DNA from 2 places in the Streptomyces sp. NPDC057249 genome. Region 1 is predicted to be linked to the other one. Evidence: predicted binding sites of a transcription regulator. Region 1 holds the regulator's gene; the other holds the start of a gene.
The links. The regulator HrcA, encoded in region 1, represses chaperone genes, less so after heat shock. The targets are predictions, from matches to a motif close to TTNGCACTCNGNNNNNCNGAGTGCNAA.
Positions count from the first base shown of each region.

Region 2: groES (co-chaperone GroES) is a predicted target of HrcA. The motif match lies at 3,660-3,686, and genes of this name have one in related genera.

Region 1 is NZ_JBHUXS010000015.1:44,119-50,536, forward strand. It holds gene ACFUJY_RS25535 (hypothetical protein) at 1-761, opposite strand, end outside; gene ACFUJY_RS25540 (DUF3097 domain-containing protein) at 879-1,697, opposite strand; gene ACFUJY_RS25545 (MBL fold metallo-hydrolase) at 1,722-2,444, opposite strand; gene hrcA (heat-inducible transcriptional repressor HrcA) at 2,630-3,646, shown strand; gene dnaJ (molecular chaperone DnaJ) at 3,647-4,783, shown strand; gene ACFUJY_RS25560 (nitronate monooxygenase) at 4,895-5,968, shown strand; gene ACFUJY_RS25565 (16S rRNA (uracil(1498)-N(3))-methyltransferase) at 5,965-6,418, shown strand, end outside.
Region 2 is NZ_JBHUXS010000033.1:262-6,679, reverse strand. It holds gene ACFUJY_RS34315 (carbohydrate ABC transporter permease) at 1-358, shown strand, start outside; gene ACFUJY_RS34310 (hydroxyacid dehydrogenase) at 388-1,416, shown strand; gene groL (chaperonin GroEL) at 1,470-3,095, opposite strand; gene groES (co-chaperone GroES) at 3,197-3,505, opposite strand; gene ACFUJY_RS34295 (DUF6234 family protein) at 3,800-4,219, shown strand; gene ACFUJY_RS34290 (polysaccharide deacetylase family protein) at 4,210-5,184, opposite strand; gene ACFUJY_RS34285 (hypothetical protein) at 5,321-5,986, opposite strand; gene ACFUJY_RS34280 (VOC family protein) at 6,034-6,418, opposite strand, start outside.

The DNA.
Region 1 (6,418 bases):
AACCGGGACCAGCCGTCCGACGGGTAGCCGGTGCTGGCGGCGGCCAGCGACGAGGTGGTGGCGAACCACTTGCTGGCCCGGCGCAGCCACAGCAGCGGCGGCGCCGACGTCGACACCAGCCGGACCACCGCGAGCCCGAGGACCGCCCCCACGGCCACCAGCGCGGTCGGCAGCCAGCCGATCTCGCCGAGCAGCACACCCAGGACCGCGATGACCACGGCCCCCACGAACGTCTCCGGCCGCACCGACTCGCGGAACGCGGTCCACCAGGTGCCCCGGCCGCGCCGCCGGGCCCGCCAGCGCAGCGCGCTCAGCTCCTCCAGGATGCGCTCGTCGCGCTGGTCGCGGGAGCTGCCCGGGTCCGGGTCCCGCAGCACGGACCCGGTGGCCTGCTCGATGGCGCCGAGCAGCCGGGAACGGGGGAAGGCAAACGGTTTGTACTGCGATCCGCCCCGGGTCTCCCACGGCTTCTCGGTCAGCGTGCGGACCATGTCGAGCGCCGCGTCGTACGGGGTGTCGCCGCGCCCGTCGAGCAGTCTCAGGGGGACGCGGCGCGGCTGGTTGGCCCGGTGGATCTGGCGCACGATCTGCTCGACCCGGGCGTCCACGGCGGCCGGTACGTCGGCGTCGGCGGCCTGGAGGACGACCAGCGGCAGCAGGGGCCGGTTGTCGCGGTAGCGGTCGATGAGCTGCTGCACGAAGTGGAAGACGGCGGAGGCCGCCTCGTTCTCCGCAGTGTCCCGCCAGACCTCGCGTGCCATCGCCCCCGTGCCTTCCCTCGCGAACAGAGCCTGGCCCCACTCAATAACCGATGATGTGTGCGAGGCGCAGGCATTCATCCGGATCGGTGCCGGATCGAGGGGAAGGACGGCCGGACATCAGTCCGGAAGGGTGACGAAATCGATCAATTCCTCTACCCGGCCCAGGAGTTCGGGCTGAAGATCCCGATAGGAGCGGACCGAGGACAGAATGCGCTGCCAGGCCGCTCCGGTGTTCTCCGGCCAGCCGAGCGCCCGGCACACCCCCGTCTTCCAGTCCTGCCCGCGCGGCACCACCGGCCACCCCGCGATCCCCACCGACGCGGGCTTCACGGCCTCCCACACGTCGATGTACGGGTGCCCGACCACCAGCACGTCGCCGTCCGACACCTGGGCCGCGATCCGGGACTCCTTGGAACCGGGCACCAGATGGTCGACCAGCACCCCGAGGCGGGCGTCCGGCGCGGGCGAGAACTCCCGCACGATCGCCGGCAGGTCGTCGATGCCCTCCAGGTACTCCACCACCACGCCCTCGATGCGGAGGTCGTCGCCCCAGACCCGCTCGACCAGCTCCGCGTCGTGCCGGCCCTCCACGTAGATCCGCCCGGCCCGCGCCACCCGCGCCCGCGCCCCGGGCACCGCCACCGAACCGGAAGCCGTACGCGTGGGCCGCACCGGGCCCCCGGCCGACGGGCGCACCAGCGTGACGACCCGCCCCTCCAGCAGGAAGCCGCGCGGTGTCATCGGGAAGACCCGGTGCTTGCCGAACCGGTCCTCCAGGGTCACCGTCGGCCCCTCGGCGGTCTTCTCGCACCGGATGACCGCGCCGCAGAAACCGGTGACCGCCTCCTCCACGACCAGATCGGTCTCGGCGGGCACCTCCGGGGCGGGGGCGGACTTCTTCCACGGCGGGGTCAGATCGGGCTGGTAGCTGCGCATCGCACGACGATAATCGGGGAAGACCTACGACACGCCGAGCCGCCCCGCCAGCGCCTCCCGCTGGGCCCGGACGAACGCGGCGTCCACCACGGCCCCGTGCCCCGGCACGTACCGCGCGTCGTCCCCGCCCAGCTCCAGCAGCCGGTCCAGCGCCGCCGGCCAGCGCGCCGGGCGGGCGTCCGGGCCCGCCTGGGGTTCGCCGGACTCCTCGACCAGGTCGCCGCAGAACACCAGCGCGGGGGCACCCGGGACCAGCACCGCGAGGTCGTGGCCGCTGTGCGCCGCGCCCATGTCCACCAGCACCGCCTCCCGGCCGCCGCCCAGGTCCACCGTCAGCTCCCCGCGCACCTCGTGGCCCGGCGCCACCAGCACATCGACGGAACCGGCCGCGTCCGCCTCGGGCAGCCCCTGGGCCACCGCGTCCGCGTACAGCTCGTCCGCCCCGCGCCGCAGCAGCTCCGCCGTGCCCTCGGAGCCGTACACCCGCGCGCCGGCGAACGCCGCCGTGCCCAGCACATGGTCGAAGTGGGGGTGGCTGAGTGCGATGTGCGTCACCCTCCGGCCGAGCAGCGCCTGCGCCTGGGTGCGCAATTCCACACCCTCGCGCAGTGACGAGCCGGTGTCGCAGAGCAGCACCCCGTCCGGGCCGGCCACCAGCAGGGCCGTCGCGTCCCAGACCGGAAGGCGCCGGCGGCCCGTTCCGTGACCCAGCCGCTCCCATCCGAAGTCTTCCCAAGAGGCATCCATACGGCGACGCTATCGGCAGCGACCTGCGCGATCGGGCGGCACGGCGGCCGGTCGCCCTTGCTAGGGCACCACCCCGTCGCCGTACACTGGCCGGGGATCGCTGGCACTCGTACGCACCGAGTGCCAGGAGGAATCCCGGGAACGGCCCGGGAACACCGACGTGGAGAGCTGGAGGTGTGCGCGCGATGCTCAGCGAACGCAGACTCGAAGTGCTGCGCGCGATCGTCCAGGACTACGTCGGGACCGAGGAGCCCGTCGGCTCCAAGGCGCTCACCGAGCGGCACAAGCTGGGGGTCTCCCCGGCGACCGTCCGCAACGACATGGCGGTGCTGGAGGAGGAGGGCTTCATCGCCCAGCCCCACACCAGCGCCGGGCGCATCCCGACGGACAAGGGCTACCGGCTCTTCGTGGACAAGCTGGCGGGCGTCAAGCCCCTCTCGTCACCGGAGCGCCGCGCCATCCAGAACTTCCTCGACGGCGCGGTCGACCTGGACGACGTCGTGGGCCGTACCGTACGGCTGCTCGCGCAGCTGACCCGGCAGGTCGCCGTCGTGCAGTACCCCTCGCTGACCCGTTCGACGGTGCGGCATGTGGAGCTGCTGTCGCTGGCCCCGGCGCGGCTGATGCTCGTGCTGATCACGGACACCGGCCGGGTCGAACAGCGACTGGTGGACTGCCCGGCGCCGTTCGGCGAGACCTCCCTCGCCGATCTGCGGGCCCGGCTCAACAGCCGGGTGGTGGGGCGCCGGTTCGCGGACGTCCCGCAGCTGGTGCAGGACCTGCCGGAATCCTTCGAGAGCGAGGACCGGGGAACCGTGTCCACCGTCCTCTCGATCCTGCTCGAAACCCTCGTCGAGGAGACGGAGGAGCGGCTGATGATCGGCGGCACCTCCAACCTCACCCGCTTCGGACACGACTTCCCGGTGATGATCCGGCCGGTGCTGGAGGCACTGGAGGAGCAGGTCGTGCTGCTGAAGCTGCTCGGCGAGGCCAAGGACTCGGGCATGACCGTACGCATCGGGCACGAGAACGCCCACGAGGGGCTCAACTCCACGTCCGTCGTCGCGGTCGGCTACGGTTCGGGCGACGAGGCAGTCGCCAAACTCGGCGTGGTCGGACCGACCCGCATGGACTACCCCGGAACGATGGGAGCGGTACGCGCAGTGGCACGTTACGTCGGACAGATCCTGGCGGAGTCGTAAGTGGCCACGGACTATTACGCCGTACTCGGCGTGCGCCGCGACGCTTCCCAGGACGAGATCAAGAAGGCATTCCGGAGGCTCGCCCGCGAGCTGCACCCGGACGTCAACCCCGATCCGAAGACCCAGGAGCGGTTCAAGGAGATCAACGCCGCTTACGAGGTCCTCTCGGACGCGCAGAAGAAGCAGGTCTACGACCTCGGCGGCGATCCGCTCTCGCAGTCCGGCGGCGCCGGCGCGGGCGGCTTCGGCCAGGGCGGCTTCGGCAACTTCTCCGACATCATGGACGCGTTCTTCGGTACGTCGTCGCAGCGCGGGCCCCGCTCGCGCACCCGGCGCGGCCAGGACGCGATGATCCGGCTGGAGATCGACCTCGCCGAGGCGACCTTCGGCACCACCAAGGACATCCAGGTCGACACCGCCGTCGTCTGCACCACGTGCAGCGGCGAGGGCGCGGCCCCCGGCACCTCGGCGCAGACCTGCGACATGTGCCGCGGCCGCGGTGAGGTCTCCCAGGTCACCCGGTCCTTCCTCGGCCAGGTCATGACCTCCCGTCCCTGCCCGCAGTGCCAGGGCTTCGGCACCGTCGTGCCGACCCCGTGCCCGGAGTGCGCCGGCGACGGCCGCATCCGCTCGCGGCGCACGCTGACCGTGAAGATCCCCGCCGGTGTCGACAACGGCACCCGCATCCAGCTCGCGGGCGAGGGCGAGGTCGGCCCCGGCGGCGGCCCGGCCGGCGACCTCTACGTCGAGATCCACGAGCTGCCGCACGCGGTGTTCCAGCGCCGCGGCGACGACCTGCACTGCACGGTCACCATCCCCATGACGGCGGCGGCCCTCGGCACCAAGGTGCCGCTGGAGACGCTGGACGGCCTGGAGGAGGTCGACATCCGGCCGGGCACCCAGTCCGGCCAGTCCGTCCCGCTGCACGGGCGCGGCATCACCCACCTGCGGGGCGGGGGGCGCGGCGACCTCATCGTGCACGTCGAGGTGACCACCCCGATGAAGCTGGACCCCGAGCAGGAACGCCTGCTGCGCGAACTGGCCGAGCTGCGCGGCGAGGAGCGGCCCACCGGCCAGTTCCAGCCGGGCCAGCAGGGCCTGTTCTCCCGCCTGAAGGACGCCTTCAACGGCCGCTGACGGCACCCGCCCGCGCGGTACGGACCCGGGCCCCGGGTCCGTACCGCGCCGCGGCCGGACGGTTCGCGGGGCGGGCATCACGGGACAGGAAGGACATGACACGATGCGGTCATGCCCTCCGCGCTGACCGCTCTCTGCCGGTATCCCCTCGTGCAGGCCCCCATGGCCGGCGGTCCGTCCTGCCCGCAGCTCGCCGCCGCCGTCTCCGAGGCCGGCGCACTCGGCTTCCTGGCCGCCGGCTACAAGACGGTGGACGCCCTGCGCGACGAGGTCCGCCAGGTGCGCGGCCTGACCGGGCAGCCCTTCGGCGTCAACCTCTTCATGCCGCAGTGCGAACCGGCCGACCCCGCCGCGCTGGCGGACTACCGCAGCCGGCTCACGGGCGAGGCCACCGGTTACGAGACCGCGCTCGGCGACCCGGACGTCCCCGGCGACGACGGTTACGAGGACAAGGTCGCCGTCCTCCTCGACGCCCCGGTCCCGGTCGTCTCCTTCACCTTCGGCTGCCCCTCGCGCGACACGCTCGACGCGTTCGCGGCCGCCGGTACGTACACCGTGGTCACGGTCACCTCGCCGGAGGAGGCCCAGGCCGCCGAGTGGGCCGGGGCCGACGCCGTCTGCGCCCAGGGCACCGAGGCGGGCGGCCACCGCTCCACGTTCCACGACGACCCGGCGACCGAGGACGGCGGGACCGGGCTGCTGAGCCTGGTCACCCAGGTCCGCGAGACCGTGCAGATACCGGTCGTCGCCGCCGGCGGCCTGATGCGGGGCGCCCAGATCGCCGCCGTCCTCGCGGCGGGCGCCGACGCCGCCCAGCTCGGCACCGCCTTCCTGGCCTGCCCGGAGTCCGGCGCCCACATCCTGCACAAACAGGCCCTGACCAACCCGCTGTTCGTCCGGACCACCCTCACCAGGGCCTTCTCCGGGCGCCCGGCACGCGGCCTGGTCAACCGCTTCGTGCGTGAGCACGGCCCGTACGCCCCCGCCGCCTACCCCCAGGTCCACCACCTGACCTCCGGGCTGCGCAAGGCCGCCGCCCGCGTCGGGGACGCCCAGGGCATGTCGCTGTGGGCCGGGCAGGGGCACCGGATGGCCCGCGAGCTGCCCGCCGGCCGGCTGGTCCGGCTGCTCGCCGACGAACTGGACGCCGCACGGACGGCAGTGAGCACGAGGAGCACACAGTGACGGCACCCGTCTTCGTCGTCGGACACCTGCCCGACGCCCCCGAGTTCGTCCTCGACGGGCCCGAGGGACGCCACGCCGTGTCCGTGAAGCGGCTGCACACCGGCGAGGAGGTCGTCCTCACGGACGGCCGCGGCCGGTGGGCCCGGGGCGTCGTGCGCGCCGCCGAGGGCAAGGACCGGCTGGTCGTCGGGGACCTGGACCCGGTCCACGAGGAGCCGCGCCCCGCGCTGCGGATCACCGTCGTCCAGGCCCTGCCCAAGGGGGACCGGGGCGAGGTCGCCGTGGAGACGATGACCGAGACCGGCGTCGACGCGGTCGTCCCGTGGCAGGCGGCGCGCTGCATCACCCAGTGGAAGGGCGACCGCGGCCTCAAGTCCCTGGCCAAATGGCGCGCCACGGCCCGCGAGGCCGGCAAGCAGTCGCGCCGGGTGCTCTTCCCGGACGTGGCGG
Region 2 (6,418 bases), on a different contig from region 1:
CGCCGGCTACATCCCGGGCGAGGCGCTGGAGGCCGCGCGGATCGACGGCGCGGGAGAGCTGCGCACCTTCTTCTCCATCGGGCTGCCGATGATGATGCCGGGGTTCGTGACCGTCTTCCTCTTCCAGTTCACCGCGATCTGGAACAATTTCTTCCTCCCGCTGGTGATGCTGTCGGACCGCGACCTCTTCCCGCTGAGCCTCGGTCTGTACTCCTGGAACACCAACACCCACAGCGAGCCCAGCTTCTACCCGCTCGTCGTCACCGGGTCCCTCCTCGCCGTCATCCCGCTGATCGTCGCCTTCGTCTCCCTGCAACGGCACTGGAAGGCCGGACTCACCGCCGGCAGCGTCAAGTAGCGCTCATCTCAAGGGAGTCGTTCACCACCATGCAGTCCACCACTGACCCCCGGCCCTCGGTCCTGCTCGCCATGGGCCCGGGCATCCACGAGCGTCTCTTCGCGCCGCGCCACCGCGACCGGCTCGCCGCCCTCGCCCGTACGGACCCGGCCCTCGTCGCCCACGACCTGGCCGGCCCGGACCCCCGCGTCGCCGCCGCGCTCGCCGAGGCGGAGGTCCTGTTCACCTGCTGGGGCGCCACCCCGCTCACCGGGCAGGTCCTCGCCGCCGCGCCCCGCCTCAAGGCGGTGGTCCACGCGGCCGGCTCCGTCAAGCACCACATCACCGACGCCTGCTGGGAGCGCGGCCTCGCCGTCTCCTCGGCGGCCGGGGCCAACGCCCTGCCGGTGGCGGAGTACACCCTGGCCACGATCCTGCTGGCCAACAAGCGCGTCCCGCACTCCGCCCACGTCTACCGCGAGGTCCGCGCCGACCACGACTGGCGCGCCGAACTGGACGGGGCCGGCAACTACCGCCGCACGGTGGGCATCGTCGGCGCCTCTCGCATCGGCCGCCGCGTCATCGAACTGCTCCGCCCCTTCGACCTGCGGGTCCTGCTGTACGACCCGTTCGTCACCGCGGAGGAGGCGGCGCGCCTCGGCGTCGAACCGGCCGCCCTGGACGAGCTGTGCACCCGCGCCGACGTGGTCTCCGTGCACGCCCCCCAGCTCCCCGGGACCCACCACATGATCGGCGCCCGCCAGCTGGCCCTGATGCGGACCGGCTCGACGCTGATCAACACGGCCCGGGGTTCCCTGATCGACGAGGCGGCCCTCCTCCGGGAGCTGGTCCCGGGCCGGCTGCACGCCGTACTCGACGTGACGGACCCCGAAGTGCCGCCCGCCGACTCGCCGTTGTACGACCTCCCGAACGTCCTCCTGACCCCGCACGTGGCAGGCTCCCTCGGCAACGAACTGCACCGGATGACCGACCACGCGCTGGACGAGCTGGAGCGGTACGCCCAGGGGCGGCCGTTCGCGGAGGGGGTGCATCCGGCGGCGCTGGACCGGTCGGCGTGAAGCACGGAGGCCCGGCCCCCCTCGCGGGGTGCCGGGCCTCTTCGCGCTCTGCGTCAGTGCGAGTGACCGTGGCCGTGGCCCGCGGCCTCCGGCTCCTCCTCGGCCGGCTTCTCGACGACCAGGGTCTCGGTCGTGAGCAGCAGCGACGCGATGGACGCGGCGTTCTCCAGGGCGGAGCGGGTGACCTTGACCGGGTCGATGACGCCGGCCTTCACCAGGTCGCCGTACTCGCCGGTGGCGGCGTTGAAGCCCTGGCCCTTGTCGAGCTCGGAGACCTTGGAGGTGATGACGTAACCCTCCAGGCCGGCGTTCTCTGCGATCCAGCGCAGCGGCTCGACGGCGGCGCGGCGGACGACCGCGACACCGGTGGCCTCGTCGCCGGTCTTGCCGAGGTTGCCCTCGAGGACCTTGACGGCGTGGACGATGGCGGAGCCACCACCGGAGACGATGCCCTCCTCGACCGCGGCGCGGGTCGCGGAGATGGCGTCCTCCAGACGGTGCTTCTTCTCCTTGAGCTCGACCTCGGTGGCGGCACCGACGCGGATCACGCAGACCCCGCCGGCCAGCTTCGCCAGGCGCTCCTGGAGCTTCTCGCGGTCCCAGTCGGAGTCCGTGGCCTCGATCTCGGCCTTGATCTGGTTGACCCGGCCGGCGACCTCGTCGGACTTGCCGCCACCGTCGACGATGGTGGTGTCGTCCTTGGTGACGGTCACGCGGCGGGCGGTGCCCAGCACGTCCAGACCGGCCTGGTCGAGCTTGAGGCCGACCTCCTCGGCGATGACGGTCGCACCGGTGAGGGTGGCGATGTCGCCGAGCATGGCCTTGCGGCGGTCACCGAAGCCCGGCGCCTTGACGGCGACGGCGTTGAACGTGCCGCGGATCTTGTTGACGACCAGGGTCGACAGGGCCTCGCCCTCGACGTCCTCGGCGATGATCAGGAGCGGCTTGGAGCCACCGGCCTGGATGACCTTCTCCAGGAGCGGCAGCAGCTCCTGGATCGAGCCGATCTTGCCCTGGTGGATCAGGATGTACGGGTCGTCGAGGACGGCCTCCATACGCTCCTGGTCGGTCACCATGTACGGGGACAGGTAGCCCTTGTCGAAGGCCATGCCCTCGGTGAAGTCGAGGTCCAGACCGAAGGTGTTGGACTCCTCGACGGTGATGACGCCGTCCTTGCCGACCTTGTCCATCGCGTCCGCGATGAGCTCGCCGACCTGCGGGTCCTGCGCGGAGAGCGCGGCCACGGCGGCGATGTCGGACTTGTCGTCGATCGGGCGGGCGGTCGCGAGGAGCTCCTCGGACACGGCCTTGACCGCGGCGTCGATGCCCTTCTTCAGGGCGGCCGGGGAGGCGCCGGCGGCGACGTTGCGCAGACCCTCGCGGACGAGTGCCTGGGCGAGGACGGTGGCGGTGGTGGTGCCGTCACCCGCGACGTCGTTGGTCTTGGTCGCCACCTCCTTCACCAGCTGGGCGCCGAGGTTCTCGTACGGGTCGTCCAGCTCGACCTCGCGCGCGATGGTGACACCGTCGTTGGTGATGGTGGGGGCACCGAACTTCTTGTCGATGACGACGTTGCGGCCCTTGGGGCCGATCGTCACCTTCACCGTGTCGGCAAGCTTGTTGACGCCGCGCTCAAGGGCGCGACGGGCGTCCTCGTCGAACTTCAGGATCTTCGCCATGGAGCTGAACTTTTCCTCTCAAAACAAGAACTGCGCCCCTGCCGCCCGGCTGTTGGTTCGCAGGGGGCCAGGGGCGCAGAACAGAAGCAAACGTGGGTGAATTACTTCTCGATGATCGCGAGGACGTCGCGCGCCGAGAGGACGAGGTACTCCTCGCCGTTGTACTTCACCTCGGTGCCGCCGTACTTGCTGTACAGCACGACATCGCCGGTCTTGACGTCGAGCGGCAGGCGCTCGCCGTTCTCGAAGCGGCCCGGGCCCACGGCCAGGACGACGCCCTCCTGGGGCTTCTCCTTGGCGGTGTCCGGGATAACCAGGCCGGAGGCCGTGGTCTGCTCGGCGTCGAGCGGCTGGACCACAATGCGGTCCTCGAGCGGCTTGATCGCAACCTTGGAGCTGGCGGTCGACACGATCCGGTCTCCCCCTTCGGAGATCTCACGGGGTTTAACAGTCTTTGGGGTGGCGACCAGGTGGGCCCGTCGTCGCGGGTGCCGGACCTGCCGGTCGCGCAGTACTGCTGGCACTCTCCAGTGGGGAGTGCCAGCACTGAGACTATGACCGCGATTAGCACTCGGTCAAGCGGAGTGCCAATTCACGCCCCTCGTGGCGTACCCGGGAGCCGTACGGCTGCGACCGGGCAACGTTCCGGACACCGTAGGGACAACGCCGGGGCCGCCCGGTCCGTTCCGGTGGACGGTGGCGGCATGCGCATACGAACCTCCGGCCCGGACCGCCCGGCCCCGTCGCGCCCCGGACCGGTGATGACCACCTGCCTCGACGTGGTGCTCGGGGTGCTGCTCATCGCCCTGGAGGGGGTGATCAGCGCGGTCTTCTTCTACGCGTACGCGGGCTCCGCCCCCCGGCCGCCGAACCCGGACATGGCAGAGGCCGGACCGCCCGGGATGGACTGGTCCGGCACTCTCGTCCTCGCCGCCGTCACGGCGGTGGCCTGCGTGATCGCGGTGGTGCTGCTGCGCCACGGGCTGCCGATCGCGGGCGTCGTCCAGCTGATCGGCGTATGCCTGCTGCTGGTCCTCACGCTGACGGCCTGGCACGACGCCTACGAGGACGCCCACCCGGAGCCGGGGGACGGCACCCGCGGGTACGCCGCTTCCTATACGTAGTCCTCCAGGCGGGCCACGGCGTACCCCTGGTCCGTGATGACCTTCATGACGGACCGGACCAGGTCGGGCATGCTCCCCTTCCAGTCCGCCTCGCCCCGGAAGTGCGTGAGGATGATGTCACCGGGGTGCAGCTTCCGGTCCTCCTCGCGCCACTCCATGTGGTCGGGGAACGCCTCCGCCTCCCACAGCGGCACGGCGGTGATGCCGCAGGACTTGGCGACCTTCAGCGTGTCGGTGTTGTAGTTGCCGTACGGCGGGCGGAAGAGCCGGGGCCGCTTGCCGAACTGCTCCTGGAGGATGTCCTGCTGGCCGCAGATCTCGCGCTTCTGCTCGTCGTGGGAGAGGCCCGGCAGATAGCGGTGGTTGAGCGTGTGGTTGCCGAGGACGGTCCCCCGGGACTGGGCGTCCTTGAAGTACGTGTAGTCGTCGCGCACCAGGTAGTCGGTGAGGAAGGCGCTGTACGGGATGTTCAGCTCCGACATCATCTTCAGCAGCTCGGGGTCCTTGTCGTCCCCGTCGTCCATCGTCAGGAAGACGACCTTGTCCGTGGTGGGGACCCGGGTGAAGACCGGCGGCAGCGAGTCGTCCTGGCCCTCGACCTCGAATCCCTTGCGGGTGGTGAGGTGCGGCTTCTTCGCGGGCGGTACGGGCGCGGCGAGCGGCGTGCTCGCCAGGCCCCACTTCTTGGCGGCGACCGCGCGGGCGGCCTGGGCGAGCTCGGCCCGCTCCGCCTGCGCCGCGCGGGTGCCCAGCGCACCGGCGGCCGGGGCCGCCTGCGGGTCCGCCTGGCCGGCCTGGAGCTTCGCGCTCCGGGCGGCGCCCGCGTCCTCGCCCCCGGCCGCGCAGCCGGACGCGGCGGCGGCGACCAGGAGCGCGGCGAGGACCCCGTGACCCGGCCCGCGCCTCAGGCGCCTCCGTACCCGCTGCCGCCCGCCCGCCACCGCACCCTGTTCACGCCCATTCATGGCCAATTTGTCCTTTTGTCGTACTGGCTGCATGGCGCCGGATACTGCCAGTACGTGACGGGGCATCGGGTCCGACACCGCCGCCGGGCACGCGCGGTCCCCCGGGTGGCTCACACCGGGGCGGCCGGGAAGGCCCTCAGCGGTGGACGCCGCCGCCCCGGGACACCACGGGCGCCGGCGCGGCCGCCCCGGTCAGCGTCCGCACGATCCAGCGCCGGTGCCAGAACGCCTTGAAGACGCCGACGAGCCCGATGAGCCAGGCCAGCAGCCCGTACCCCATGATCACCGCCATCAGCCCGTACGTGTCCTCGCCCCGGACCCCTCCGGCGGGCACGACGACGCAGATGTACAGCCCCAGCGCGCCGAGCACGAAGGAGGGCAGCAGCCACCCCAGCGTCGTGCCGGGCAGCCGGAGTCCGGCGTCGCGGGCGGGGTCGCGGTCGAGCTCGCCCCACCGCGTGAGCAGCCGGCGCACCGCGGCGTCCCGGCGCAGCCCGACGACGACCAGGATCACCGCCGGGATCAGGGCGGCGGCGCCCAGTCCGATCATCACCACGCCCATGATCGCGCTGACGACGTCGTACGACTCCTCGAAGGTGATGACCGCCGTCCCGATGAACGACCAGCCGATCGCACCCACCACCCCCCACAGCCACAGCAGCCCGAGCCGGCCGGGTCCGATGTGGGCCTTCACCAGCACGCCGAGCAGGAAGGAGCGGTCGGCGAGCAGCGCGTCGCGGTCGGGCCAGGAGCGTATCTCCACGGGCGGCGGGGGCGGCGGCAGTACGAAGCGAGGGGACATGGGGCCGACCCTATCGATCACCCCTGACCCCAAGTGCCGGGCAGGGGTCAGGCGTTGCGGATGGCCTCGACGTCCAGGCGCTTCATGCCGAGCATGGCCTTCATCGCGCGGGCGGCCTTCTCGGGGTCCGGGTCGGTCAGGGCCTCGACGAGACCCGGCGGGACGATCTGCCAGGAGAGGCCGTACTTGTCCTTGAGCCAGCCGCACTGGCTCTCCTGGCCGCCGCCGGAGCTGAGCTCGTGCCACAGCCGGTCCGCTTCCTCCTGGGAGTCGCACTCCACGGAGAGCGAGACGGCCTCGGTGAAGGTGAACTCGGGCCCGCCGTCGAACGCGATGTACTCCGCGCCGTCCAGCTGGAACCGTACGGTCATCGCCGTGCCCTCCTCGCCGGGGCCCGCGGCGGTCCAGCGGGTGGTCTCCAGGACGCGCGAG